2 regions of the Pseudomonas sp. GW-45 genome follow, and region 2 is predicted to be linked to the other one. Evidence: predicted binding sites of a transcription regulator. Region 2 holds the regulator's gene; the other holds the start of a gene.
The links. The regulator FliA, encoded in region 2, starts transcription of late flagellar genes. The targets are predictions, from matches to a motif close to CTAAAGTTTNNNNNNNNNNNGCCGNTAA.
Positions count from the first base shown of each region.

Region 1: a site for FliA is predicted at 6,018-6,045, ahead of AC1XYH_RS08570 (methyl-accepting chemotaxis protein). Genes of this name have one in related genera too.

Region 1 is NZ_CM167674.1:1,875,438-1,890,505, forward strand. It holds gene AC1XYH_RS08535 (YcjX family protein) at 1-799, opposite strand, end outside; gene AC1XYH_RS08540 (NINE protein) at 879-1,280, shown strand; gene AC1XYH_RS08545 (DHA2 family efflux MFS transporter permease subunit) at 1,294-2,832, opposite strand; gene AC1XYH_RS08550 (HlyD family secretion protein) at 2,843-3,901, opposite strand; gene AC1XYH_RS08555 (MarR family winged helix-turn-helix transcriptional regulator) at 3,938-4,357, opposite strand; gene AC1XYH_RS08560 (YcgL domain-containing protein) at 4,498-4,791, opposite strand; gene rnd (ribonuclease D) at 4,788-5,936, opposite strand; gene AC1XYH_RS08570 (methyl-accepting chemotaxis protein) at 6,129-7,559, shown strand; gene AC1XYH_RS08575 (ComEA family DNA-binding protein) at 7,604-7,900, opposite strand; gene AC1XYH_RS08580 (O-succinylhomoserine sulfhydrylase) at 8,089-9,297, opposite strand; gene purF (amidophosphoribosyltransferase) at 9,349-10,854, opposite strand; gene AC1XYH_RS08590 (CvpA family protein) at 10,909-11,391, opposite strand; gene AC1XYH_RS08595 (SPOR domain-containing protein) at 11,527-12,129, opposite strand; gene folC (bifunctional tetrahydrofolate synthase/dihydrofolate synthase) at 12,122-13,411, opposite strand; gene accD (acetyl-CoA carboxylase, carboxyltransferase subunit beta) at 13,411-14,307, opposite strand; gene trpA (tryptophan synthase subunit alpha) at 14,367-15,068, opposite strand, start outside.
Region 2 is NZ_CM167674.1:941,744-956,811, forward strand. It holds gene AC1XYH_RS04270 (putative bifunctional diguanylate cyclase/phosphodiesterase) at 1-904, shown strand, start outside; gene AC1XYH_RS04275 (DUF3034 family protein) at 952-1,758, shown strand; gene AC1XYH_RS04280 (group I truncated hemoglobin) at 1,767-2,207, shown strand; gene AC1XYH_RS04285 (EAL domain-containing protein) at 2,317-4,674, opposite strand; gene AC1XYH_RS04290 (tetratricopeptide repeat protein) at 4,688-5,896, opposite strand; gene flhA (flagellar biosynthesis protein FlhA) at 6,296-8,422, shown strand; gene flhF (flagellar biosynthesis GTPase FlhF) at 8,497-9,855, shown strand; gene fleN (flagellar synthesis regulator FleN) at 9,888-10,715, shown strand; gene AC1XYH_RS04310 (RNA polymerase sigma factor FliA) at 10,715-11,449, shown strand; gene AC1XYH_RS04315 (chemotaxis response regulator CheY) at 11,672-12,049, shown strand; gene AC1XYH_RS04320 (protein phosphatase CheZ) at 12,071-12,865, shown strand; gene AC1XYH_RS04325 (chemotaxis protein CheA) at 13,039-15,068, shown strand, end outside.

The sequences.
Region 1 (15,068 bases), 930 kb from region 2:
AAAAGCCGCGCACTATGAAATCGCGATAATAATTGAACCGAGCCTCGCACACCGCCCACCAGCTGCCGGTTGGCGCAGCCGTATGCTGGTTGGCTTGCAACAGAGGCACAAAATGCAACATCTCGGCGGCTACGTCACTGCCCGGCTGCAGGAAGCGCGCAGGCTGGTTACGAGACAACCCTGCCTCGCTGCGGCAGCGCTGCAGAAATTTTGCCCAATGATCGGCCAGTGTAGCGAGCTCCTGCGTGTCTGCGTCAGCTGTGGGATCGATGGCTTGCAAGCGCTCATGTAGCGTCGAGGCCAGCTCAACCCGTGGCGGTTGGCCTAGCCACTGCGCCATCTGCTCACACCATTGGCCGTAGCTCATATTCAGCAAGGGTAAATCCAACAACCATTCGCCTGGATAGTCGAGAATTTCGATGCTGACTTCTTTAGCCCCCTGCAGTTTACCCAGCAGCCCCCGCGGCTTGAAGCGCAGATCCAACAAGACCCGCGATAAGTCGGCGGTTGACTCCGGCCACGCTGCCGGCTCTGCGGATAACGCAGCCAGGGATTCCAAATAAGGGAAGGGTCGCTTGATGTCGTCCCGACGCCAGCGCACTGAGTCAAGACGATCAAAGGGGGAAAGCTGGGCCAGCAGGCCTTTTTGATGGTTCTCCAGCTGGTTGATCAAACTGGTAATAAAGGTGGTTTTGCCCGCGCCACTGAGCCCCGTTACGCCCACCCGCAGGCGCTGGCGCCGTAATGGATTGGCCGTCGTTGCCGTTTGCTTGAACCAGTTCGCACTTTTATTTGCCACGTAGCAGGCACTCCCTGAATCATTTATGGTCTATGACGAGTATTACACAACCAACTGATGGAGCGGAGGAGCACACCCAATGGCCTATTCGGACACACACAGCAAGGCAATCGGATATCTACTTTGGATATTCGGCTTCATGGGGGCTCATCGTTTTTACTATGGCAAACCTGTTACTGGCACACTTTGGTTTTTCACGCTGGGCTTTTTTTTCATAGGCTGGATTGTCGACCTTTTCCTCATCCCTTCGATGGACCGTACCGCTGATCGACGGTTCCGCACCGGTCCAATCAACTTTAACCTGACCTGGATTCTGCTGACCTTTCTCGGTATTTTTGGCGCTCACCGCCTCTACATGGGCAAATGGATCAGCGCCATCATCTACTTCTTCACTGTTGGCTTGTTTGGTATTGGCATCCTTTACGACTACTGGACGCTAAACGAACAAATTTCGGTGAAAAATATGCAGCGCGATTGGTAAGCACATAACTAATTTATTCCGTGACAACCGCAGCGTTCCGCAGCTGCCGGTTGCTCGGCTGTAACAAGAACAGCAGCGGGAAAGCACAGAGCGCGATCCACATCATCAAGCGGAAATCCTGCAAGTATCCCAAAGTAGCCGCTTGTCGATTAAGCTCTCGATTCAATCCCGCTAGGCCAGCAGTAGATTGAATATCGTACGCTCCCAGCTCCGTTGCATGCCGCAGTGCGAGGCTAAAGGGGTTTATATAGTCGGCAAAAGCTGCGTGGTTGATCTGGGTGCGCTGCGCTAGATAAGTCACGACGACGGAAATGCCGATACTGCTGCCAATATTGCGCACCAGACTAAAAAGCGCGGTACCGTCGTTACGATAGCTCGGCGCCAGAGTAGAAAAGGTCAAGGTAGACAGCGGCACAAAGATCAAACCCAACCCCAGGCCTTGAACAACCCCTGTACGCACCACATCGAAGGCGGCAATATTCAGGTTGAAACCGCTCATTTCCCAGAGCGAACCACACGTCAGCAGCAGGCCTGCGCCTATCATTAGCCGTTCATCAACACGCCCTGACAGACGCCCTACCAATAGCATACCGACCATGGTTCCCGCCCCACGCGGAGCCAGTAGCATGCCGACATCAACCACCGGATAACCCAACAGGTTTTGTAGAAACGGCGGCAATAGCGCCATGGTAGCCAACAGAATAATACCGACGATGAAGATAAAGATAAGCCCAACACTGAAGTTGCGATTTCGAAACATCGCGGGCTCCATGAAGGGCTGTCTGCTAGTGAGAATATGACTAATGAATAGATAGAAGCCCAGCCCGGCTAACAGTGCTTCAAGAATGACCTCACGACTGGCAAACCAATCAAGAGATTGACCTCGGTCCAGCATCATCTGCAACGCACCAATACCCAGCGCCAACAGCAAAAAACCGAGCAGATCAAAACGGCGGGTATTATTGGTCTCAGTTTCCGGCAGGAATGCCACCAATCCAAACCAGGCCAATATTCCCAGCGGAAGATTGATATAAAACACCCAGCGCCAACTGTAATACTCGGTCAGCAACCCTCCGAGCGAAGGACCGAGAATAGGGCCAACCATCACGCCGACACCCCAGAGGGCCATCGCCGAGCCGTGTTTTTCGGGCGGATAAGTATCCAGCAACACCGACTGCGATAACGGGACCAGGCAGGCGCCAAAAACACCCTGCAACAAGCGAAACATGACAATCTGCTCCAGGCTTTGCGCTGCACCACAAAGCATCGAAGACAAGGTAAACCCGATTACCGCACCCATAAACAAGCGTTTACGGCCCAGGCGAGCGCTAAGAATCCCGGTAAGCGGCATACAGATAGCGGCTGCCACAATATAGGAGGTGAGTACCCAGGATATCTGATCCTGAGTAGCTCCCATGGCGCCCTGCATATGCGGCAACGCCACGTTGGCAATGGTGGTGTCGAGCGCCTGCATAATGGTCGCCAGCATCACTGACAGGGTAATCAGTAAACGCTGAGCAGGGCTCGCACTGGGCGTGATTTCGGCACTCATGACATGCTTGTCACAGCAAATCGGATAGCTGGCGGCGATGCCCGGTGTCGATCTCGACCTCAGTACTCAGCCCGGCCAAAAGCGGTGGGCCACCCTCCTCCATCTGCAACTGAATACGCACCGGCACCCGCTGCACTATTTTTACCCAGTTGCCTGTTGCGTTCTGCGCCGGTATTACCGAGAACTCGGAACCAGTCGCCGGACTGAGGCTTTCCACTGTCGCGTGCCAAACCCGGTCAGGATAGATATCGATACGTACTTCAACCTCCTGCCCCGGTTGTACATAAGTCAGATCAGTTTCCGGAAAATTGGCCTCAACCCAGGGCGCATCTGATCCCACCAGCGCTAATGCCATGCTGCCAGCAGAAACGTACTGGCCTGGCTTAGGTAAATTGCTCACTACGCCCGGAATGGATGCGCGGACCAAAGTGCGCTGCTGATTCAACAAGGCATCATCCAATTCGGCCTGGGCCGCCTTGAAACTGGGATGCACCTCCACGGGCGCGTCAACGCTGCCGCCTAGCATCTCAGTCATGCGTTTGAGCTCCTGCTCCAACACTTTCACTTCCTGCGCTGCGACGTCACTCGCCTGTCTGGCGGTATCAAAGGTGGCTGCCGAAATGTACTGCTTATCCAGCAACCTCGACTGACGATGCTCTTCTTTCTGACTAAAGGCCGAGCGACTCTGACGCAACACCATCTGAGCCTGGGTTTCATGGTAACTGGCCTGTAAAGCAGCCAAATCGGCGCGGACTTGACCAAGATGCGCCTCAGACTTGGCCACCTCGATGTCAAATGGCGCAGAGTCAATACGAAACAGCGGGGCACCCACAGCAACATGTTGGTTTTCCGCCACCAGCACCTGCTCAACACGACCGGAAATTTCAGCACTGATCGGCACTTTGTCGGCTCGCACATAAGCATTGTCGGTTGTAACGTAACGCCCACCATGCAGATAGACAGCTACTACTGTCGCCAGCAATACCAGCGGCATCACCACCAGTAAAACCAAACGGCGACCACGTTTACTGCGCGCTGGCGCGTCTGGACTTGCTGCAGAGTCGGTCATGAATACGGCTTCCGTTTCAATTTATACAAAGAAAAGTCACTGACCCATCTGCGCATGCACATGCCGCAACAGCCGTAGCAACTGCTCGGCGTCGGCGTCACTCAAGCCGGCGGTCATGCGCTGGGATATTTCGTCGTTGAGCACCTCAAAGCTCTGCAGGTGCGGTTTAGCGGCATCCGTCAAGAACAGCTGATAAGCCCGTCGGTCGCTCGGTGCAGGACGGCGCTCGATCAAGCCCGCCTGGCCAAGTTGGTCTAGCACCCTTGTGAGAGTAATCGGCTTGATCTCCAGGATTTCCGCCAACTCAACCTGACGAATACCCTCGCGCAGAGAAAGATGAACCAGCGTGCGGAACTGCTCTTGCGTCAAGCCATCCGCTTCACGGTTGGCAATAAAGGCTTTACGCACCAAGCGGTTCACATCGGCAACGATGATGGGCAACCAGGATTTATCCACAAAAAGCACCGAATACATATAGTAAGTAAGGCGTACTATATGTCTGGCGTTTTGCTGGGGTCAATTACAGATTGGATACCCTGCTGCGGCCAATTGGCACAGCAGGATATAAAAAAGCAGTTTTTAGGGGAGATGCGGCTTTAGATTGGGTCGTTGCGGGTTAAAAGCTCATCCGGAAGATGCATGATGTAGTCATCCTCCTGCGGCGGCATTTGCACATGGTAGCCCTGCTCGCGCAAATTGGCCAAAACCTTGAGGATATCTTCCTGCGCGAGCTTACGTTCTTCGGTCAATATCATGTCCATCGCATGCTCGGCCCGACCAATCAATTTCATTAGCTCAGGAGGCACCTCAGACAAACCTTTCTCGCGCGGCACATAGAGGTACATACCCATTTTTTTAGTGCTGCGATAAATCGAACACAGCACTTTCATACTGGCTCCTCTGCTTCAGCGTTAGCCACTTTCAGCAGCGCTTCACCCAGCAACTCCCGACGCCAACCAACGAGCTCCGCCGGCAAGTAATAAGGCCCGTTTGGGTAACCGGTGCGCAACATAGCTTCGATCACCTTTTTGCGCAGCATTATTTCAGGAGCAATATTTAACCGCTCCGCTTCAGCCGAACCTATCTTGCGCATGAGTTTAAGCAATCGGTTAGCCGCTGCTGGCAAGGGCTCTGGCAAACGTTCGGGATAATCTTGTGGATCGGCGGCCTGGCCCTCGCGAATAAGCTGCAGCAAGGTCTCGCCATCATGACGCACCGTGCGCGGATGCATGTCTTCTATACGGGACAAGGCTTGCAAGTTATCGGGCTGTTGTTGCGCCAATGGGCATAGCGCGCGTTCGCGTACCAAGCGATTACGCGCTTGATCACGCTCACGCGACTCGGTTTCACGCCAAAAAGCCAAACGTTGCAGAATCGCCAATTGCGCCGGATTCAGCCGCCAAGCCTGTTTCACTTGTTGATAAGCCAACTCTGGGTCAATCACTTGGCCACTGCCTGCGACCTGTTCAGCCGTGTCAGCGAATAACCACTCTTCAACGCCGGCCTCGGCTATGCGCGGCGCCAACAGCTCATACAGCTCAGCCAGGTGCTGCGCATCACGCGCCGCATACTCAATTTGCGCGTCGCTCAGGGGCCGCTGTAACCAGTCAGAGCGGGTTTCTTCTTTAGGCAGGTCAATATTCAACTGCGCGCTGACCAGCCGTGAATACCCCATGGAAAAGTCCATACCCAAAAAAGCGGCGGCCAGCTGCGTATCGAACAACGGTAAGGGATAGGCGCCACACAAGCGGGAGAAAACCTCGAGATCCTCGCTGCATGCGTGCAAAACCTTGACCACATTCGGCGCTTGTAGCAACTCGACCAACGGCGCCCAGTCAGTTATTTCCAGCGGGTCAATCAGATAAGCACGCTTACCGTCACCGATCTGAATAAGGCCAGCGATCGGATAGAAGGTCTCGGTGCGGACAAACTCGGTATCAACAGCAACATAGGGCAACGTCAGCCAATGTGCGCACCAGGATGCCAGGTCAGCGTTGCGGTCGATCATCAGCGGTGGAACCAGCGGGCTAGTCATGGGAAGCCTTTTCGATAAATTGCCGTGAGTATAACTGATCTAAAACTGCGCTGCCCCGGCCTGCTTTCACTGAATAGAGCGATCAAGTTTGATCAGGATCAATCGATAAGGAGAGCGTATTTGACATACTTGGTGTTGCCGCACGCCCGTGCTGCAAATAATCCCCGATTTCCCTGCAAACTTGGAGCACGCATGCGATTTCTTCAGCACCTGCCACTTAAGTACAAATTTTGGGCGGTTAACAGCGTGGCCTTCATCGCCTCCTTGTTGCTGGTGCTGGTGGCAGTGTGGGTTGAGCAAGGCAGCATACAGGTTCAACGTATGGAGCTGGGCGAAGCGTTGATTGCTGACGAGTCAGGCGCCAACCCTTCGCTTCCGGGGCTGCACTGGCTAAAAAACGACACCGCTGAACTAGGCACCAAGAGTTTGACGCCAGTCTGGCGTGCAGCCAATGACCTGCATGCAACTCAAGCCGCTGGCGTGCAAGGCGTTTGGCTACAGGGGGGACGCGCTCTGGCGGTAGAACATCAAAACTATCTTGATCTACTCCTGGAACGGTCGCCAGTTTACGCGCTGGCGGTCATGGGGTTGATGTTGTTGGTCCTCATGGTGTCTCAGTTGCTGATTCTATTCATCACCCGCCACATTCTCAGTTTGCGTGACAGTATGATCCAGGTGCAGCAAACCGGTGACCTGACGTTAAGAGCAAAAGTCACGACTCGCGATGAAGTCGGCTCAATGGCTTCCGCATTCAACGCTATGCAACAGGCACAGCAGCAAGTGGTTGCTGCAGTTCGCCAAGCCTCACTTGAGCTAGATCAAGGCGCAAGCAGTCTGGCTGGTCTGATGAGCCAGGTACGCGACGGCATGGTGCAACAACAGGGAGAAACCGATCAGGTTGCCGCTGCGGTGAATGAAATGAGCGCCACTGTGCAAGATATCGCTGGCAACACCTCTGCGACGCGCGACCAATCGAGGCAAGCCGACACGCTGGCGAGCGGCGGCCGCGATCAGGTAGAACAGGTGCGCAAAACGATAACCGGGCTGGCCACTAGCATCGAACGTTGCACCCAGCATATGCAGACCTTGGCAGCCAATAGTGAAGACATTAGCGGCGTAGTACGGGTCATTCGCAGTATTGCCGAGCAAACCAACCTGCTAGCACTAAACGCCGCAATCGAAGCAGCCCGTGCGGGTGAATCCGGTCGTGGTTTTGCTGTGGTAGCCGATGAGGTAAGGGCATTAGCGCAGCGGGTACAGAGCTCAACTGACGATATTCAGCGCATGATCGAAGCGCTGCAAAGCGGCACTCAAGCAGCCGTGAAAGATATGCAGGCCAGTGCCGGCCTGACCCACGACTCGGTGGCCCAAGTAGCCAAGGCTGGCGATTCACTGCACGAAATCGCCAGAGCAGTCAGCCAGATCAACCGCGGAAACGGGGAGATTGCCTCAGCTATAGAGCAGCAAAGCCAGGTAGCAGATGCCATTACTCAGAGTATTGTGGAGATTCGCGATGTGACCGAGCGCACGGTTGATCAGACCATGCAGAGCGCAGCAACCAGCGATCAACTTGCGAAGTTGGCGCATCAGCTGAAGCTTTCAGTCAGTCAACTCAAGGCGTGAACTAAAAACGGCCCCGTAGGGCCGTTTCATGCATGCCAGACCGCTTATTGCAATGTGATGCGATCACCATTCTTGGCTAAGGTACTTGGACCAATACCTTTAACGGCGGAGACGGCATCTACTGAAGTAAAATCACCGTTTTGCTCGCGATAATCCACTATCGCCTGGGCCTTGGCGGCGCCTACACCCTGCAACACCTCGGCAATTTCATCTGCGCTGGCGGTATTGATATTCACGCTGACCATAGGTGCAGCCGGGCTAGGATTAACTTCGTCGGCGAATGCGGGGGCCATGCAATAGCAGGACATGATCAAACACAAAGCAGTAACGAGTTTACGCATGTGACTCTCCTTATCATTAGGGGCTTGTTTTATCAGTACCTCTTGCCGCACTGAAGGAAATCACTTCAGCAGCACTGGACCGCCATCCCTGCGGCACAGACAACCCTAAAACAAAGGCCGGCGGGGTAAAAACCCGGCCGGCCTTGAATGTGAAGCCAATCGCATTTGTCTAGATGATTAGTTCAACGCTACGCGTCCAAACCAAGCTGCAGGTCAGCCTTAAGATCGACAACCTCCTCCAGGCCAATCGCCAGCCGAATCAAGCCGTCGCGAATCCCAGCAGCCGCACGCGCTTCTGGCGTTAGCCGACCATGCGTAGTGGTTGCCGGATGAGTGATAGTCGATTTGCTGTCACCCAAATTCGCAGTAATCGACAGCAATCGCGTGGCATCAATGAAGCGCCAAGCGGCCTCGCGCCCACCCTTGAGCTCAAAGCTGACAACCGCGCCAAAAGCAGATTGCTGCGACTTCGCCAGCTCGTGCTGAGGGTGGCTCGGCAAACCAGCGTAGTACACATGTTCTACTTCTGGCTGCTGATCAAGCCATTCGGCCAAGACCTGCGCAGCCTCACAATGGGCACGCATCCGCAGGCGCAACGTCTCCAGTCCTTTAAGAAAGACCCAAGCGTTGAAAGGGCTAAGCGTGGGCCCTGCCGTGCGCAGAAAACCGACCAACTCCTGCATGTGCTCTTTGCGCCCGGCAACGACGCCACCAAGACAACGACCTTGACCATCGATGTACTTGGTTGCCGAGTGCACGACTATGTCGGCACCTAGCAACAAGGGTTTTTGCAGTGCGGGGGTACAGAAACAATTATCCACCACCAGCAAAGCACCCTGTTGCTTGGCCACCTCGCTGAGGGCACGAATATCTACTAATTCGGCCAACGGATTGGAGGGCGACTCAAGAAACATCATCCGTGTATTGGGCTTGCACGCTGAACGCCACGCGCTGATATCGGAGAGGGGCACATAATCCACCTCCACGCCGAAGCGCTTCAGGTACTTTTCGCACAGGCTAACAGTCGAGCCAAATACGCTCCGCGACACGAGAATATGGTCGCCACCGGAACACAAGCTCATGACCGTGGCCAGAATGGCGGCCATGCCAGAGGCAGTCGCTACGGCTTGCTCGGCTTCTTCCATCAGCGCAATACGCTCCTCAAAGGTGCGTACTGTGGGGTTCATGTAGCGTGAGTAAACATTACCTTCTGACTCACCGGCAAAACAGGCCGCAGCCTCTGCCGCGCTACGAAACACGTAGCTAGACGTCAAAAACAATGCCTCACCGTGCTCTGCCTCGGGAGTACGGCGATGTCCGCCGCGTACCGCCAGCGTATCGAATCCGACGCCTTCCAGATCACTGTCGAGCCGGCCTGCTTCCCATTCTTGCGTCATTCTAAAAGCCTCGCGTCCTGCGCCCAAGCTATCTGGGCGGAGCCGTTACTATCAATTGTTGTGCAGACCCATGATCTCGTTGTCGCTCTCGGCAGTAAACTTGGCTGAGTCATTGCGCGCCTGCTCAATCTTGCCGAGATAAACGTCACTGACGTCGCCCGTAACGTATTCGCCATTAAATACTGAGCAATCATAGCGTTTGATATCCGGATTGCCCTCGGACACTGCGTCAATAAGGTCTTCAAGATCCTGATAGATCAACCAGTCGGCGCCAATCAATTCAGCCACTTCTTCCGTGGTACGGCCATGGGCGATCAACTCATGCGCGGTTGGCATGTCAATCCCGTATACATTGGGGTAACGCACAGCAGGAGCAGCCGAACAGAAGTAGACATTCGCAGCACCTGCCTCGCGGGCCATTTGAATGATCTGCTTGCAGGTGGTGCCGCGGACAATTGAGTCATCTACTAGCATCACGTTCTTGCCACGAAACTCCAGATCAATTGCATTTAGCTTCTGTCGCACGGACTTTTTGCGCGCAGCTTGCCCGGGCATGATGAAGGTGCGACCAATGTAGCGGTTTTTGACAAAACCCTCGCGGAATTTCACGCCCAAATGGTTAGCCAATTCAACCGCCGAGGTGCGACTGGTATCGGGAATCGGGATGACCACGTCGATACCGTGATTAGGCCGCTCACGCTCGATCTTCTCGGCCAGCTTCTCGCCCATGCGCAGACGAGCCTTATATACCAGCACCTTGTCGATCATCGAGTCTGGACGCGCCAGATACACATGCTCGAAAATGCACGGCGAATACTCTTGATGGGTAGAACACTGGCGGGTGAAAAGTTCGCCCTTCTCGGTGATATAGACCGCTTCGCCTGGGCCCAGGTCGCGGATCAAATCAAAGCCAAGTACATCCAGCGATACGCTTTCAGAAGCAATCATGTACTCCACACCGTTCTCAGTCTCGCGCTTGCCGAAAACGATAGGACGAATGGCATTAGGGTCGCGGAAGCCGACGATGCCGTAACCAGTAACCATGGCCACTGCGGCGTAGCCGCCACGGCAACGCGCATGCACTGCACGCACGGCATTGAAGATATCTTCTTCGCTAGGCTGCAGTTTGCCGCCACGAGCTAACTCGTGGGCGAATACGTTGAGCAGCACTTCGGAGTCAGAGGTGGTGTTCACATGGCGTAAATCAGACTCGTAAATTTCGCGAGACAATTGCTCTACGTTGGTTAGGTTACCGTTATGCGCCAGCGTGATGCCGTATGGCGAGTTGACGTAAAACGGTTGTGCCTCGGCAGAGCTGGACGAACCAGCAGTAGGGTATCGCACATGGCCAATACCCATGTTGCCAACCAAGCGTTGCATGTGGCGCTGATGAAAAACGTCACGAACCAGACCGTTATCCTTGCGCAGAAACAACCGTCCCCGGTCACAGGTCACAATGCCGGCGGCGTCCTGGCCGCGATGCTGCAGGACAGTCAAGGCATCATAGAGCGCCTGATTGACGTTCGATTTGCCCACTATGCCAACAATGCCACACATGCCTAAACACCTTTTTCGTTGAGTATGTGAAAAACGTCCGGCGCCAACGCCGGGTTAGCGGCCAGCCAGTTGCAGAATAAAATTCTTCGACCAGTCCGCCACTAATAAGAAATGAGGAATCATCACTGACTCACGCCACCAGGTATCCGCTTCGACCGGGGCCAGACTCAATAGACCAACGATGACCACTACCAGCAGCCCGCCCCGCGCGGCACCAAATACCATGCCCAGAAAGCGATCAGTACCACTCAGGCCGGTCGCTTTAACCAGTTGACCGATCAAATAATTGATCAAGCCACCCAGCAGCAATGTCAGTATGAAAAGGATAGAGCAGGCTGCGATCACTCGCAGCGACGGCGTATCTATGTAGGGAGCCAGCAATTCAGCCAGCGCACCGCCAAACAACCAAGCAACCAGACCTGCAAGAATCCAGGTTACCAGCGACAGAGCCTCTTTGACGAAGCCTCTGGTCAAACTGATCAGGGCCGATATTACAATGGTGGCGATGATAGCCCAATCAACCCAGGTAAACGACACGGTCACGGCACCCTGTTACGCAAAGAGCGGTATTCTAGCAGAGCAGCAAAGGGCATCGAAACAGCAAACTTGCCGCAACCTTCTTTTAGTCTCTGTTGAGAAATGAGAACGCCAATTTAACCCTGCCGTCACCCATTAGCCTCGGCCGCTGTCAGCGTCATAAGCGACGACCAAGCCTTTGCTACCGCGCTTACTGGCTAACTCATCGCGCAAGCGGCTAGCCGCATCACGGCTTGCCAGAGGGCCAACGTAGACCCGGGTAATAGATTTACCCTGGACTGTGACCGAGTGCGTGTACGAGTTGTAGCCTTGTGTACGCAAAGTCTCGCTCAAGCCTTCAGCGTTGCTGTTGCTGGAGAAACTACCCAACTGAATTACCCAGTCTCCCGTTGCCGCGGCTTTGGGCTCAGGAGCCGCCACGGGCTCAGCCGCTTGCGGGACTTCAGGCTCGACCTCGTCCGCCGCCTCAGGCGCAGTGACCAGCGCTGGCTGATCTTCCGGCTGAGGTGCAGCCTCGCCAGAACCTGCCGCAGGAATACTCGCTACCTGAGGCGTTGCGGGTAGTTCAACCGGCTCAGCCGATGCTATCGGTTGTTGATCTAGAGTCGGCTCTTCCGGCACATCGACCACCACCTCCACGGTTTCGTCTTGCCCGGACAGCAGCATCGGCAAAAACACCACGGCGGCAACAACCAGTACCAGGGCACCGATGATGCGCTGTTTCAGACCTTCATCCATCAATCAGTACTCCGGACGTTTCAGACAACCAGAGTATGGCGGCAGCGACGGAGAAAAACGACCCGAAAATAACAATTTCAGTATCAACGTCAGAGTCATCCAGTGCGCGCGCTATGGCTTCAGCTATCGAGTTGCACTCATGGACTCGTTCGCCCTGCCCCGCCAGATAGCCGGCAAGCTGTGCAGCCGGACGACTGCGCGGACTCTCGAGCGGCGTCACATACCAGGATTCAAACAGTGATATGAGCGGCTCATGCACGCCGGCAAGGTCTTTATCTGCCAGCAAACCAAACACCGCAACACGCGCAACGTTTTGCGCTGCCAGCGCTTTTGCCATAAAACGCGCGGCATGCGGGTTGTGGCCAACATCAAGGTAAAGCCGCCGTGCTTGGCCGCGCCAAGTGATCTGCCGAAACTCGAGGCGGCCAGGCGCCTTGGCTTGAGTCAACGCGCGTCTGAGTTCAGTCTCAGGCAAATACAAACCCGCTTGCAGGAAGGCCTGAAGCGCCACACTCAGGTTGTCGCGCGGCAAAGATACTGATGGCATTCCAAGGTTTTCAACGGGTTGTGAGTCGACCAGTGCAAACACATCCCACACGCCCTCGTCTTGCGCCCGCCAGCCGAAATCTCTGCCGCGCTGCAAAAGTGGGCAGCCAAGCTCGTTGACTCGTTGCATAAAGCTAACAGGCAGATCCAGCTCACCGCTGATCACCGGGCGCCCAGCGCGCAAAATTCCGGCTTTTTCGAAGCCCACCGACTCTAGCGTGTCGCCTAGGTATTCCTGATGATCCAGGCCGATGCTAGTCACCACAGCAACATTGGCATCGACTACGTTAACGGCGTCTAACCTGCCGCCCAGACCCACCTCAAGAACCACCGCATCAAGCTGAGCCGCTTTAAACAACCAGAGGGCCGCCAAGGTGCCGAACTCGAAGTAAGTGAGAGAAACACTGCCGCGGGCCTGATCCACAGCCGCAAAAGCATCGCACAAGGCCTCATCGCTGACCATTTCGCCATTGATGCGTACCCGTTCGTTGTACCGCAAAAGGTGTGGGGAGGTGTAACAGCCAGTGGTTTGGCCGGCTGCTCTCAGCAAGGACTCCAGGCCAGCGCAAGTAGAACCCTTGCCGTTGGTGCCGGTAACCGTGAAAACCAAAGGCGCGGGCTGTAGCAAGCCAAGCTGATCGGCAACCTGGCGCACGCGCGCCAGGCCCATATCGATTTCGCTCGGGTGCAGCCCTTCGAGCCGGGTCAGCCACTCGGAAAGACTGCGCTGCGACATCAGACCTCGCTTTGCTCTGCTTCGTCTTCGACGGCGGGTGCAGGTGAGTTGGTGAAAATGGACAGCATGCTAGCCAAACGATCGCGCATTTCGCTGCGGGCGACGATCATATCGAGCGCACCATGGGCCAGCAGAAACTCACTGCGTTGAAAACCTGCTGGCAGTTTTTCACGCACGGTCTGCTCGATAACTCTTGGACCAGCGAAGCCAATCAATGCATTTGGCTCAGCTACGTTCAGGTCGCCAAGCATCGCCAAGCTGGCAGACACACCACCGTAAACAGGGTCAGTCATCACCGAGATAAAGGGAATACCCTCTTCTTTTAGGCGAGCCAACGCGGCACTCGTCTTGGCCATCTGCATCAAAGAAAACAGCGCTTCTTGCATACGGGCGCCGCCGGAAGCAGAAAAACAGACATAAGGAATACGCTCACGCAACGCAACTTCCGCGCCGCGAACAAAGCGTGCGCCAACCACGCTGCCCATTGAGCCGCCCATGAAGTTAAATTCAAAGGCGCTGGCAACGATGGGCGACCCTTTAAGTTTGCCTTGCATAACAACCAATGCGTCTTTCTCACCAGTATCTTTCTGTGCAGCAGTCAGACGGTCTTTGTACTTTTTGCTGTCACGAAACTTGAGGCGATCGACTGGCTCTAGCTCAGCTCCAATTTCGCTGCGTTCGCCTTCATCCAGAAAGATATCCAGGCGACGACGGGCGTTGATGCGTAAGTGATGACTGCACTTGGGGCAGACATCCAGGTTCTTTTCCAGCTCAGGGCGATAAAGCACCGCCTCACATGAGGGGCATTTGCGCCACAACCCCTCAGGCACGCTACTCTTTTGTGCTTCAGAGCGCACGATGGAAGGAATCAGTTTGTCCACCAGCCAATTGCTCATCGTCATTCCTTAATCTGTTTATTCTGGTCAATCAGCCCTAGGGCTAAATGATTCAATCTTTACCGGTCCATTGCGCTGCGCATGTCGCCGATGATCGTTGCAATACCTTTGCGTGCTAGCTCTGGCTGATCAGCGTGACTGGCAATCTGGTTAACCAGTACCGAGCCAACCACAACGCCATCCGCCACTGCTGCTACTGCCGCCGCTGAGGCGCCATCGCGAATACCGAAGCCAACACCAATCGGCAAATCGGTCACCGTGCGCAGCATTTCTAACCTGCTTGCTACTTCGGTGACGTTCAAAGCACTGGACCCAGTCACACCTTTTAATGAAACATAATAGATATAACCGCTAGCCTGCTCACAAATGAGCCGAGCACGTTCTTTGGTTGTCGTCGGTGACAGCAGAAAAATACTGTCCAATCCATGCGCCTTGAATACTGGCAATACATCGCGTGCCTCTTCGGGCGGCAGGTCTACCGTCAACACACCGTCAACGCCCGCCTTGGCTGCTGCTTCGGCAAATACGGCGTAACCCATGCGCTCAACGGGATTCAAATATCCCATTAATACGACCGGAGTTATGTCGTCATCCTCGCGGAAGCGTCGCACCATGTCCAGCACCTGCTGGAGGCTGACGTGATGCGCCAATGCGCGCTCCATCGCCAACTGAATGACCGGACCGTCAGCCATCGGATCAGAGAATGGAATGCCCAGCTCAATAATGTTCGCGCCGGCCGCAACCATGTCGTGCATCAACGG
Region 2 (15,068 bases):
GCGTGACGCGGGTGAGCTGTTACGCCAAGTCAGTATTGCACTGGGAGACGCTGCCCCCGGCCCGGAACGCATTGCGGTGTATCAGGCGCAGCGTGATCAAGCATACCAACGACGTATTCGATTGGCGCGGGACCTTCGTTATGCCCCGGAGTACAAAGAGCTGGCGGTAGTGTTTCAGCCGAAATTGGATTTGGCCAGCGGCGAAGTGCGGCAGGTTGAAGCGTTGATGCGCTGGACGCACAGCGAACTTGGTCCGATCACTCCTGATGAGTTCATTGTTTTGGCCGAGCAGACCGGCAGCATTGGCATGCTGACGCAATGGATGATGGCCGCGGTTGCCTCGCAGTTACGCAATTGGATAGATCGTGGTATTCATCTTCAGGTAGCGATGAATATATCTGCTCGTGATTTGGACGACCCGCAATTTCCCCAGCGCATCGAGCATCTGCTGCGCGCCCAACAGATCAGCCCTGAGTATCTGTCGATGGAAGTCACCGAAAGTGCAGTGATGATAAACCCTGAGCGCAGCCTGAATAGTCTGCGTGTGCTGCGTGACCTGGGTATCTCATTGGCGGTGGATGATTACGGGACAGGCTATTCATCGTTGGCTACGCTGAAGAGTCTGCCGGTGCAAGACTTGAAGATAGACAAGTCTTTTGTGCTGCAGCTTGCGGAGGGCAGCGACGATGCCGTTATCGTCAAGTCGACCATCGAATTGGCGCACAATATGGGCTTGAAAGTGATTGCCGAGGGAATAGAGAACATAGACAGCCTGAACTGGCTGAAAGAGCGTCATTGTGATGTGGCTCAGGGGTACTTCATTAGTCGGCCGTTGGCTGCAGCAGCTTTAGAGCAATGGCTTGAGGATACCCGTGGTACCTTCGGAGTAGTGGAGTCTGCATGAGAAAAGCTGCAATAGCCGCTTTGCTGGTGGCTTGTGCAAGCGGCGCGATGGCCGAGCCCGGTGGTCGTATGCTCGCGACGGGCGGTGCGACCAGTATTGAGGGTGCTGCTGGTGGTGGCATAGTGCCTTGGGCGGTGTTGTCTGGCTACGGTACCCGTGATGAATGGGGCGGCGATGTTTTTGCGACGCGGGTCGATACCGGAGATTATAGGCTGGATAGCTTCGGCGCCGCGCTCAGCTTAGGTAATCGCGTGGAGCTGTCGATTGCTCGTCAGCGTCTGGATATAGATGCGCTGACCAAAGCCGCAGGCCTGCCCGAAAAAACCCTAAATCAAGATATCTACGGGCTGAAAGTGCGCCTGTTCGGTGATCTGATTTACGACCAACTGCCGCAGGTCTCGTTTGGTGCGCAGTATAAGCGCCAACGTAACTTCCTGGTGCCATCACTGGTTGGCGCCAAGCGTGATTCAGATACCGATTATTATCTTGCAGCTTCGCGCCTGTTTCTGGGCGCTGTAGGTGGCTATAACCTGCTGCTCAATGGCACCTTGCGTTACTCACGGGCAAATGAAACGGGCCTGCTCGGTTTTGGTGGTGATCGCCGCGACAGCCGTAGTTTGTTGAAGGAAGGCAGTGTCGGTCTTCTGTTAAGCCCGCAATGGATAGTCGGCGTCGAATACCGTGAGAAACCGGATAATCTGTCCTTCGCTGGAGAAAGCGACTGGCAAGACCTATTTGTCGGCTACTTTCCTAGCAAGCGTGTGGCGGTAGTCGCCTCGTGGGCTGATATGGGCGAAATCGCGACGCTGGAAGGCCAGCAGGGCCTGTATTTGTCATTGCAACTGAGTTACTGAGGCGGTTCATGTTCAAACCATTAGTTAAGATTATCTGCACGAGTATTGTTGTCATGGGGGTAGCCAGCTGCGCCACCAATACAACGCCGGCGGATGACAGTCTGTATCAGGCTATGGGTGAGCAGGCGGGTATCAATCGGGTGGTGGAAGGCCTGTTGTACCGCATTGCTGATGACGCACGCATCGTGCACCATTTCGCCGATACCGACATACTCCGGTTGCAAGAAAAGCTACAGGAGCAGATTTGCGTCGAGGCTGGCGGTCCTTGTGAATATACCGGTGACAGCATGATTGACGTGCACGCGGGTTTTGATATCAGCCAAGGCGATTTTAACGCATTGGTGGAGGATCTGATTGCGGCGATGGACGATGAAGGTCTGTCTGTACGCGTACAGAATCGACTACTAAAACGACTCGCGCCCATGCGCGGAGATATCATCTATCGCTAGAGTGGGTTGATCTTCCCTCACCCGAAGGTTTGCCGGTTCAGGTTGTATGCGGCCTGGCTGGCTAGGGCGCCGGCGCGATATTGATCAAGTGTAAGCCAGCCAATACAACTTAACTCTTGGCACGGTTCACTTCGGGCTCGGTGCCGGTCATGGTGACCTTGGTAATCAAACTGGCCGATGGCATGCCGATGGCAGCACCCTGTGCAAAGGTCACTCCCAGTTCGCGCACCTTCGCCAGAATGGCTGGGCTATGGACGAACTCAGCGACCGTCAACATGCCAAGCTCCTCTGCAAACTGCACTATGCCTTTGCAGATGGTCATCGCGGTAGCGTTGGTGTCCAGTTGCTTAATCAGGCTGCCATCGATCTTGATCAGGTCTACATCCAGACGTAGCAGGTGCTCGAAGTTGGAATAGCCAGTGCCGAAGTCGTCAATCGCGATGCGGCAACCGAGCGCCTTGGCACGGTCAATGAACTGACGCACCGCAGCATAGTTTTCAATACCTTCTGATTCGAGGATCTCGAATATCACCCTGGAACCGATCTCGTTTTGTTCAACAGTGGCGATGATGTGATCCGATAGTTCCTGGTCCAATAGATCTTCACAGGATAGGTTCAGCGAGAAGGTGTACGGCAGATCTGCAAATTGCCGCATGCTGCTTTCTACCATGCAGCGGGTAATGGAGCGATAGAGGCGGACTTTCTTCGCCAGATCGAGGAACTGTGAAGGGCTGATGGGTTCACCCTGGTCATCCAGCAGTCTTACCAGGCACTCAAACTTCTCAATTCGATTGGTTTTGAGGTCCATGATGGGTTGAAAGAAGGGCACGATACGACCTGTTTCCAATGCCCCTTTCAAGCGGTTGGCCCAGATCAAATTTTGCTCGTAGCTTTCACGAACTTTGTGGCGCTCATCGTATATGACGTAATTGTTTTTATGCAGGCGCGCTAGCTCCAGCGCGATGTTTGCGCCAGGCAACAGGGCTTCGCTGGTCAGATCTTCACTGCCGCGCTGGGCGCTGCTGGCAGCGCCCAGGCTGGCATTCACGGGTATATCCTGGTTGTGCCATGTGATGCGCAGTGCGCTGATGAACTCGAGCAGCTGGTTGATCTGCTTTTGCAGTTGTCCTTCGCTGTGTTCGCCTGGCAACCAAACGGCGAGCTCATCTGCGGGCATGCGATATAGGCGGCTTTGCTGCCAATCGGGCTGACTCCCCAGGTAGTCATCCAGTGCATCCGCTAGCTCGATAATGACGTGGTCACCACATTCGTGGCCGTAAAAATCGTTAATTTCTTTGAAAGAGTCAATGTTGAGCAGGATCAGTGACGCGGTACGACGCTTTCTTAAATCAACCAGCAGGCGCTCGCGATTAGGTAGCTCTGTCAGGCTGTCGGTGTAGAGGTTATGCAGTTGGCGCAGGATGCCTGCCACTAGATAAAGAATGAGAGCGGAGATCAGCAGCAGTATCAGCCCGGTCAGGCTAACAATTCGGAAGTTGCTTTGCCGCATAGGCTCCAGCACCGCATCAATCTCGGCTTGAGGCACGCCAATGCCGAACAGCATGCCAGCCTGGGTACGAGAGAAGAACAGCGCATATTCGCGCTGACTTAAGTCAAGTTGCAGGTGCTGCATGGGTGAGGCGAGCTGACGCGTGCTGAGTATTCGGGTGGTGGATTGTGGTTTCAGTTGTTCATAAAGATTCAGGTCGACGATAGCGTTGATCAGCTCTTGCGCCTGCGCCACATTTTTAGCTTCTGAGAGGCTGGAAAGATTGCGGTTTTCGGTATCCAGCAAAAACGAGAAAGTGCCGGGGGTGACCTCAACCCGACTGACCGTGCGCACAATATCTTCCGCTCGCCAATCGGTAATCGCTAACCCAATGGGTTGTTGCTGGTTGTTGAAAATTAAAACCGCGTGGCTGATCACGGCGCTGTCGATGCTGGCTTTGTAGTAAGCGGGCATCCAGTTATTGGCGGGATCGATATTGCTGTTGGATTGTTGCTCAAGTTCAGTCAGGCGCTGATACCACTGCCGTATCATTTGCTGGTCGGCTGCCGGAATGGCCTCGACCAGAATGTTGCTCTCCTGACGATAGGCATAAAGCGCCTTCTCGGTTCTGCCGTCTGCGAACCATAGGCTGCTGCCGTAACTATCGGGAAAGTCTCGCAACGTCTGTTGCAGGCTCTGGCGCAAGCGCTGCACCGTAACCGCAGAGTTGTCCTCCAGGCTATCAAACAGGCTGCCGGTGCGGGCCAGTCCATGAGTGTTGTATTCCATCTGCCGATGGTGGGCGTTGATGCGGTCCAGGTTGGCGTAGAAAGTGTCGGTAATTTGTCGCTGCCGCAACTCAGCCATGGCATTTTGCGCGTACTCCAGATTCAAGCTGGACATCAGCCAAGTACCAAACATGAAGATGCACACCAGCAGGCTGAGCAGAAACATGATTGCTGGCTTGACCGGGAGCATGGGCATTCCTTGGCTAGAGTCCGTTAAGCCCAGAATGGACGCGGCCTTGGGCCTGAGTCAACTCTTCCGGACTGAGTTGGGACGATAGCTGTTCTACATGCCGTTTGCCGCGTTTTTCGCCGTTAACCAACGCCAAGCTCAGCCAGACGTAAGCCTCTATCAGGTCGGTATCGCCACTGGTGCCCTGCAGATAATCCATGCCTAGCTCATATTGGGCGGTGGCCGAGTTCTTTTTTGCTGCCTCTCGCAGCCAATGACGAGCGCTAGCTGAACCTTTTTGCTGGTTGGCCAGCTGCAAAATAGCGGGCACATAACCGGCGCTGGCGGCGCGATGCAGGTGGACCTGCGATTGCGGAAAGTTCCTGGCGAGCCCCGTGCCTTGCTGGTAAGCCTGGGCCAGTAAAAAGTTGGCCTCGCGCTGGTCCTGATCACTTGCTGCCTTCAGCCAGGTAGCGGCTTCTTCTTGTTGATCTTGTGCGGCGAGTAGTTGAGCCAGTAACAGCTGACCGTTGGCGTCGCCCTGGCCAGCCGACTCGCGTGCCCAGCGCAGCGCCTCAGCCTGATCTCCGTCTGTTTGTGCAATCACCGCAAGGTGATGCTGGGCTTTGCCATCGCCCTTCGCGGCAGCGGCAGAGCAGGAAGGTTGAGCTTGCTGAAAGTTTTTAATGCTAAACAACAGGTAGCAATCTTTTGCGTTATTGCTGCTGGCAGCGCGTTGGCTGACGGGCGTGTTGGCTTTGGCGGTTGGCGTAACGGGTGTGGCGTTAGTTTGAGTAGCAACCGCCGACTGCGCCGCGCTCACCCGTTGGGCGAAGGCATCAATCACCGCAGGACAAGAGAATACATAGCCGCGCTTAAGGCGTTGTAGCGTTGCAGCGTTGGGATCCTGTGGAGCATAACGGGCGGCAACCACGCCGCAACGTTCGCTGCGTTCGGCACGGACCAACTCTGCATAGGGAGCGTAGTCCGAGTCTTCGCCGTGCCGCTGCAAGTAGACAGTGAGTGGGTCTATATATTCTTGATCAAACAGCGCTTGCACCTCAGCGTGGCGTTCCTGCTCCTTGGGATCGCTCGTTAAACTGGCGGCGAGGTCGGCCAGGCGCTGGCGCTGATTTTTTAATACTTCGCTAGAGCGTGCCAACAGACTGTCAGGCTGAGATAGGGTCTCGCAGCCAGTCAGGGCCGCGGTAACGATGAGCAGCAAAACAACAAGTACGCGCATGAATTCTCTCTGTGATGGCCAGGAACCACTGAGTATGGCTATTGAAAATGCGTGAAAATAACAGCGCTTGTTAGCTATTCGCAGTGTCTTTCAGTGCGCTTCGGTCTATCAGAGTCTCGACCGGAAAAACTGCGCGGTTAACTGATTCCGAGGCCTTTACGCAGGTTTGCCGGTTACTCAATGGCCTCATTCAAAGCTGGGCCATCCGTTGCCGTTGTTGTTAGCGCAGTGTATCAGAGTGACAGCACCAGCAAAGCATAGCACTGGTTTTCAGGTTTGGTGTATGGCACTTCGACATTATCTCGGTCGACGTTCCCTTCGTTAAACTGGAACGCTTCTTGCGTAGGCTCTGTTAGCACGCATATAGCGTCAAATTATTGATTGGGGAAGCTCTGGGCAATGGCTGTCGATCGCACACAAATGATGGGTAACATGCGGACCAATCTAGCCGGCTTACGCCACGGCAGTCTGGGTGTGCCTATTCTATTGCTGGTGATGCTCGGCATGATGATGTTGCCGGTGCCACCTTTCATACTCGACGTGCTCTTTACCTTCAATATTGCACTGGCTTTGGTGGTGCTGTTGGTCGGCGCTTACGCCTTGCGCCCGCTTGATTTCGCCGTGTTCCCCACCATATTGCTGGTCGCCACCTTACTGCGCTTGGCGCTCAACGTAGCGTCTACGCGAGTGGTGCTGCTCTATGGTCATGAGGGTGGTGACGCGGCGGGTAAGGTTATTCAGGCCTTCGGTGAAGTGGTGATCGGCGGTAACTATGTTGTGGGTCTGGTGGTGTTCGCCATCCTGATGATTATCAACTTTGTGGTAGTTACCAAGGGTGCTGGGCGTATCTCAGAAGTGAGCGCTCGCTTCACCCTGGATGCTATGCCTGGCAAACAGATGGCAATCGACGCCGATTTGAATTCGGGTCTGATTGATCAGGAACAGGCCAAGACCCGGCGGATGGAGGTGTCGCAGGAAGCGGATTTCTACGGCTCCATGGACGGTGCCAGTAAGTTCGTACGCGGTGACGCGGTTGCCGGTCTGCTGATTCTGTTCATCAACGTGATTGGTGGTTTAGCCATCGGTATGGCGCAGCACGGCCTGCCATTCGCAGAAGCCGGCAAAATCTACGTGCTGTTGACCATTGGTGACGGTTTGGTGGCGCAAATTCCGTCGCTGCTGCTGTCTACCGCTGCCGCCATTATGGTGACGCGGGTCTCCACCTCTGAAGACATGGGCGCGCAGGTGCAGCGTCAGATGTTCACCTCGCCCAAGGCGCTGGCTATTGCCGCGGCGATCATGATCATCATGGGCCTGATTCCCGGCATGCCACACTTTTCCTTTATTGGTTTGGGTGCGCTGGCAGCCGGTGGCGCCTACGTGATTGCCAAACGACAGCAGGTCAAGGTTGAAGAGGACGCTGAGGTTGAGCGCAAGCAGGCGCTGCCGCCAGCGGTGCAGTCGCCAGAAACCCGTGAGCTGGGCTGGGATGACGTCACCCCGGTCGACATGGTGGGGTTGGAGGTAGGTTACCGTTTGATTCCGCTGGTCGACCGGAACCAGGGTGGGCAGTTGCTGGCGCGGATTAAGGGCGTGCGTAAAAAACTGTCACAGGACTTGGGCTTTTTGATGCCCTCGGTACACATCCGCGACAACCTCGATCTGGCACCCAATGCCTATAGATTGACGCTGATGGGTGTTGGCGTAGCTGAAGCTGAGGTTTACCCAGACCGTGAGCTGGCAATCAACCCAGGCCAGGTATTTGGCGAAATCAAAGGCTTGGCGGGTAAAGATCCTGCCTTTGGGTTGGATGCGGTATGGATCGAGCCGATGCAGAAAGACCAGGCTCAGTCGCTTGGTTACACGGTAGTCGACGCCAGCACCGTGGTGGCCACCCACATCAACCAAATTCTGCACAAGCACGCACATGAGCTGATTGGCCATGAGGAAGTGCAGCAGCTGCTGCAAGTGCTGGCCAAGGCTTCGCCAAAGCTGGCTGAGGAGCTAGTGCCAGGGCTTATTTCAGTCTCCAATCTGCTCAAAGTGTTGCAGGGCCTGCTGCAGGAGCAGGTGCCGGTGCGCGACATTCGGACCATCGCTGAGTCTATCGCTAACAGCTCGGGCAAGAGTCAAGATACTGGCGCTGTGATTGGGGCAGTGCGCGTTGCGCTGTCGCGCTCGATCGTGCAAAGCATTGTGGGGCTTGACTCCGAGCTGCCTGTGATCACTCTGGAGCCAAGGTTGGAACAGATGTTGCTACAGAGTCTTCAGAAGGCTGGGCAGGGTGTCGATGATGGCATGTTGCTGGAGCCCGGGATGGCAGAAAAACTGCAACGCTCGTTGTCAGAAGCGGTGCAGCGTCAGGAAGTACAGGGCAAGCCAGCGATCCTGCTGGTGGCTGGGCCGATTCGGATGATGATGGCCAAGTTTGTCCGCTACGCCGCCCCCGGAGCTCATGTGTTGTCCTACCAGGAAATTCCGGACAGCAAGCAGGTGACCATAGTCGCCACGGTCGGACAGAACTGAGCCAAGGCTCAAGAACGCAGATTAAACGCAGCCTGGCGCGATGCGCGGGGCACCGGTAACTGATGAGGTCAGCCATGAAAGTCAAACGTTTCTTTGCCGCCGATATGCGCCAAGCGATGAAACTGGTGCGTGATGAGCTGGGCGCTGACGCCTCGATTATCGCTAACCGCCGTGTGGCTGGTGGGGTAGAGCTGACCGCAGCGCTGGACTATGTTGCGCCGCGCATCACGCCGCCGACGCCAGGGCTGGATCAGGAACTGAAAAAGACCCAAGAGCGCATTGTTGCCGCCCGCGCCGAGCTTGAGGTGGGCCAAATGGTTTCGCGTAATCAGCCAACCGTTAACCGTCAATTATTCGGGGACAGCATGCGCGCGGCGGCCGAGCAAGGCTCGCCGGTTGCGCGCGACCTGCTTGATCGTCTGGTGCAAGAGCCAAGCGAAGAGCCGCCGGTGCAGCGCAAGGTGAGTGCTGCAGCTCCTGTCGCTGATGCGGCTGAAAGTACTGGGCTTAGTGCTATGCGCGCCGAGCTGGCAGGGTTGCGTGAGATGTTGGAGTCGCAGTTGGGCGGTATGGCTTGGGGCCAACTCAACCAGCGTCAGCCTAAACAGGCTGGCTTGTGGCGCCGGCTGACACAGATCGGTTTGCCGGCAGAAATCTGCCAGAATCTACTGAGTCAGGTCGCTGACGTGACTGACGTCCGCCAAGCTTGGCGCCTGGTACTGGCGCACCTATCGCACCGCATTCCTACTTTGCGTGAAGATATGCTGGACCAAGGCGGTATTATCGCATTGGTCGGCCCAACCGGCGCAGGCAAAACCACCACACTGGGCAAGTTGGCAGCACGTTACGTGCTTAAGCACGGTAGCCAGCATGTGGCCCTGGTGACTATGGATACCTATCGCATTGGCGCGCATGAACAGCTGCGTACCCTCGGCCGCATTCTTGACGTGCCGGTGCGAGTAGTTGATGAGCAGAACAGCTTGCAGGATGTGCTGGCTGATTTTTCCGGTAAGCGTTTAGTGTTGGTAGATACGGCCGGCCTGCAAGCGCAGGACCCGTATCTGCGCGGTCAGCTGAACGCACTGGCGCAACAGGGCCAGCAAGTGCGTAAATTGTTGGTGTTGGCGGCAACCAGTCAGTACCGTGTCATGAAGGCGGCTTATCACAACTATAAAAGTTGTGGGCTCAGTGGTTGCGTTCTGACTAAAGTCGACGAGGCCGCAACGCTGGGTGAGTCATTAGGGCTGGCTATGGAGCAGGGTTTGCCGGTAGCCTATCTGGCAGATGGCCAGCGAATCCCAGACGATATCAATCGTGCGCTAGGGCACCAGTTGGTAAGTCGCGCGGTCAGTATGGCGGGTAATGAGGCGCCTGAAGATCAGGCGATGGCAGATGTGTTTGCCGGCATGATGCATGGCCAGCGGGCAAGCTAAGCGAAATCAACAATTCAAGGTAATCAACGTAGATGGGTAGCAATCATCCGGTTCAGGTTATCGCAGTCACCGGCGGCAAGGGTGGTATCGGCAAAACTAATGTGTCGGTCAATCTCAGCCTTGCGCTGGCGGAGTTGGGGCGCCGAGTCGTGCTGTTGGATGCCGACTTAGGGCTAGCCAACGTTGACGTATTGCTTGGGTTAAAACCCAAAGCTACGTTGGCTGACGTGCTGGAAGGCAAATGTGATCTGCGCGACGTGATGATCCCCGGTCCCGGTGGTATCCGCGTCGTGCCTGCGGCGTCGGGCGCGGCGAATATGGTTAACCTTAGCCCCCAACAGCATGCAGGTCTGATCCAGTCGTTCAGCGAGGTTGGTGACAATATCGACGTGCTGATTGTCGACACTGCCGCTGGTATCGGCGATTCGGTGGTTAGCTTCGTGCGGGCAGCCCAGGAAGCACTGGTTGTCGTCTGCGATGAGCCTACCTCTATTACCGACGCTTATGCGCTGATCAAACTGCTAAATCGTGATCACGGCATGACGCGTTTCCGAATTCTGGCCAATATGGTGAACACCCCGCAGGAAGGTCGAATGGTGTTTGCTAAACTGTCTAAAGTAACTGACCGGTTTCTCGACGTAGCACTGCAATACGTCGGGGCGGTACCTTTCGATGAAGCGGTGCGCAAGTCCGTACAGAAGCAACGTGCAGTCTATGAAGCTTTTCCGCGCAGCAAAGCGGCCATGGCGATTAGAGCAATTGCGCAGAAGGTGGACTCATGGCCTTTACCGGCCAATCCACGCGGACACCTGGAATTCTTCGTCGAACGTCTGGTACGGCCTACCGGCTCAGGCCTATGATTGCATCGGCTGGCGGACTAAGCATGTATACACGAGCACAACGTTCTGCGAATGACCAGGATCGACTCGTTGAGCAATATGCTCCGCTAGTGAAGCGCATCGCCTACCATCTGCTCGGCCGATTGCCGTCCAGTGTACAGGTTGATGATCTGATCCAGGCCGGCATGATTGGCCTGTTAGAGGCTTCTCGTAAGTTCGACTTCGGCAAAGGTGCCAGCTTTGAAACATATGCTGGTATCCGCATCCGTGGTGCCATGCTTGATGAAGTACGCAAAGGTGATTGGGCGCCACGTTCAGTGCATCGAAATACACGCATGGTCAGTGATGCGATGCGCGCGGTTGAATCTCGTTTGGGTCGCGACGCTAAAGATCACGAGATTGCTGCCGAACTTGATATGAGTCTTGAAGAATATTACGCGATTCTCAACGACACCGCGGGCAGCAAGCTCTTTAGCTTTGATGATCTGTTGGAAAGTGGTGCGCCGGCCGATGTACAGGGTGATTTCGAGCCTTTCTCTGGGCTGGAAGATGAACGTTTTCGCGGCGCGTTGGCGGAAGCAATCGACGGTTTACCTGAACGGGAACGTCTGCTTCTGTCGCTGTATTACGATGAAGAACTGAACCTCAAAGAGATCGGCGCGGTGTTGGGAGTAAGTGAGTCGCGGGTAAGTCAGCTGCATAGTCAATGTGCCGCACGACTGCGCGCCCGTCTATCAAGTTGGCGAAATGATTGATTTTGTCGCTAACATCCGGACAATGCTCGAATTGCGCAAATAGTAGCACTGTGCCTGATCCTGTTTTGATGGCTGTAAACTGAAGATATTGTGAACAACCGGTTGCGCAGCAGCAGGCTATTCAGAGTTTCTTTATACGGCTAGTTTGGCCATTGCAATGGGTTTTCGGGGTGCAGGCCTGCACTTTCCCTGGTTTGTACGGAGGTCGACTTGGACAAGAATATGAAAATTCTCATCGTTGATGATTTTTCAACGATGAGGCGCATTATCAAAAACCTGTTGCGCGACCTGGGTTTTACCAACACGGCTGAAGCCGATGATGGCAATACCGCATTGCCGATGCTGCAGAGTGGTAACTTCGATTTTCTGGTGACTGACTGGAACATGCCCGGCATGAGTGGCATCGACCTGCTGCGTGCAGTCCGTGCTGACGAGCGTCTGAAGCACCTGCCGGTGCTGATGGTGACCGCTGAAGCCAAACGGGACCAGATCATCGAAGCAGCCCAGGCGGGTGTTAACGGTTATGTTGTGAAGCCTTTTACTGCTCAGGCTTTGAAAGAAAAAATCGAAAAGATTTTTGAGCGAGTGCAAGCAAAATAATAATCAACCGGGGTACAGGTTATGGCGTTAAGTAAGGATCCCGGCCAGGCGACTGCTCAGGAATTTGAACATTCCCTCAAGGACAATGCGCGCCAATTGGTCGATCATCTGGAGCAGGGTGACTTCGCCGAAGCTCTATTGGTGATTCACGCAATAAATCAAGCCCGTGATCGCGGTCTTTATCATGAGGTGGGGCAGCTCACCCGTGCGTTGCACAACTCCATTGTCAACTTTCAGATAGACACCACCCACGCCCTGGGTGATGAAACTGAAACCTCGAAAATTTCTGATGCCTCGGATCGCCTGGATTATGTGGTGCAGCTGACCGATAAGGCAGCCAATCGCACTATGGACCTGGTAGAAATCAGCGCGCCAAAGATATCTGAACTGGGCGGTGAAGCGGCGGCTTTGCGTAGCGACTGGCGGCGTTTGCAGCGGCGTGAGATGGCGGCCGATGAGTTTCGTGAACTGTATAAGCGTATGGGTGACTTTCTTGAGAAAACCGAAAATACCAGCAATGACGTATCGGGCCATCTTAACGATATTTTGATTGCGCAGGATTATCAGGACCTTACCGGTCAGGTGATCAAGCGCGTCATTACGCTAGTGCACGATGTCGAAGAAAGTTTGCTCAGCTTGGTTCGCATGGCGGGCCAGGTGGATCGAATTACTGGCATCAACCACGCAGAAACCGCCAGCGAGACAAAAAAAACCTCACCCAGGGGTGAAGGTCCGCAAATTCATGCCGATACAAGAGAAGACGTTGTATCCGGGCAGGACGAAGTCGACGATCTTTTGTCCAGCCTGGGGTTCTGACTCCTGCAAAAAATCGCCGACACCGAGTGTGACGGCAACGGCCAGACTAGTTGTGAAATAGTCAGGCTTGCTGGTTCCGGATTAGCGACTAATAACAGCGGACTGCGCCCAAGCAGCGATACTAGCCCAACGCATTACCGTTTACTGTTAACACGCCCGAGGGGAGTGGGTGCATGAGTTTCGATGCGGATGAAGAGATTCTCCAGGACTTTCTGGTCGAGGCAGGTGAGATACTCGAGCTGTTGTCCGAACAGTTGGTCGAACTGGAGAACCGTCCCGATGACATGGATCTGCTCAACGCTATCTTTCGCGGTTTTCATACCGTTAAAGGCGGTGCTGGCTTCCTGCAACTCGATGCCCTGGTAGCTTGCTGCCACATAGCCGAGAACGTGTTTGATATTCTGCGCAAGGGTGAGCGCCCGGTTACCTCCGATTTAATGGATGTAGTTCTGCAGGCGCTGGATACGGTCAACAGTATGTTTGATCAGGTGCGCAACCAACAAGAACTCACCCCTGCCACGCCAGCTTTGCTAGCTGCACTTTCCGCGTTAGCGCAACCAGCCAGTGCCGATATTGTTGAGCCTGTCGCTGCAGCTGCGCCGACCGCACCGGCTCTGGCTGCTGTGGAAAGTATCTCCAGCGGTGATGGCGATATAACCGATGACGAGTTCGAGCTATTGCTCGATGCGCTGCATGGCAATGCAACTCCCGCTGTAACAGCCGAGCCGGCCGCGTCAGCAACCGCCGGCAGTGATGAAATCAGCGATGATGAATTCGATGCTCTGCTGGACGAGCTGCATGGCAGTGGCCAAGTTGGAAGTGGCCCCGCCACAACCACGACCGCTAGTTCCGGCGACGATATCTCCGATGATGAATTTGAAGCGCTGCTGGATGAGTTGCACGGTAAGGGCAGCGCGCCAGGCAAGATCGAAGACGACGCGCCTGTTGAGGCGTCTGTGCCACAAAGCGCCGCAGACACTGCTGACAAAATTACCGACGATGAGTTTGAAGCTCTGCTCGATGAATTGCATGGCAAAGGTTCTGCACCGGGTAAAGAAGCTGTAGACGTGACCCCAATTTCTGCGTCGGCTGCTGTTCCTGCTGCCAAGGCAGACAGTAAGCCCGAGCCAAAGCCTCAGCCCAAAGTTGTTGCCAAGCCACAAGCTGCGCCTGTGGCCGCCCCAAGTGTCGTAAAGCCGGCACAAGCGGCAGAAGCTGCTCCCACAGCTGAGACCACCGTACGCGTAGACACCGCACGTCTTGATGAAATCATGAACATGGTTGGCGAGCTGGTGTTGGTGCGCAACCGACTGGTGCGTCTGGGCTTAAGCAGTGGCGATGAAGAACTGAACAAAGCGGTTGGTAATCTGGATGTGGTTACCGCTGATCTGCAAATGTCAGTGATGAAAACCCGCATGCAGCCGATCAAAAAAGTATTTGGGCGATTCCCGCGCGTGGTACGTGATTTGGCGCGGAGCTTGAAAAAGGAAATTAACCTAGAGCTGGTTGGTGAAGAAACCGATCTCGACAAGAACCTGGTAGAAGCGCTGGCCGATCCACTGGTTCACTTGGTGCGTAATTCGGTAGACCACGGTATTGAGCTGCCTGACGAACGAGAGGCCGCGGGTAAACCACGTACGGGTAAAGTCGTATTGGCCGCGCAGCAGGAAGGCGATCATATTCTGCTGACTATCGTCGACGATGGCCGCGGTATGGACCCAGATGTGCTGCGTGCCAAGGCAGTCGAAAAAGGCATGATGGACAAAGACGCTGCGGATCGCCTGAGCGAAGCCGAGTGCTTTAATCTGATCCTCGAGCCCGGCTTCTCTACAAAAACCGAAATTTCCGATGTATCCGGCCGTGGTGTGGGTATGGATGTGGTGAAAACCAAAATCTCCCAGCTCAACGGCACCATCAATATTGAATCAACCAAAGGACAAGGCTCGCGCATCGCCATCAAAGTGCCGTTAACGCTGGCGATTATGCCAACCTTGATGGTCATGTTGGCGAACCAGGCGTTCGCGTTGCCGCTGGTAAGCGTTAACGAGATCTATAGCCTCGACTTGTCGCGCACCAATATCGTCGATGGCCAGGAAGTCATTATCGTGCGCGAAAAAGCGTTGCCGTTGTTCTATCTCAAGCGCTGGCTGATGCCAGGCGTGCAAGATACCAGCGATCATTCTGCGGCTAGTGTGGTGATCGT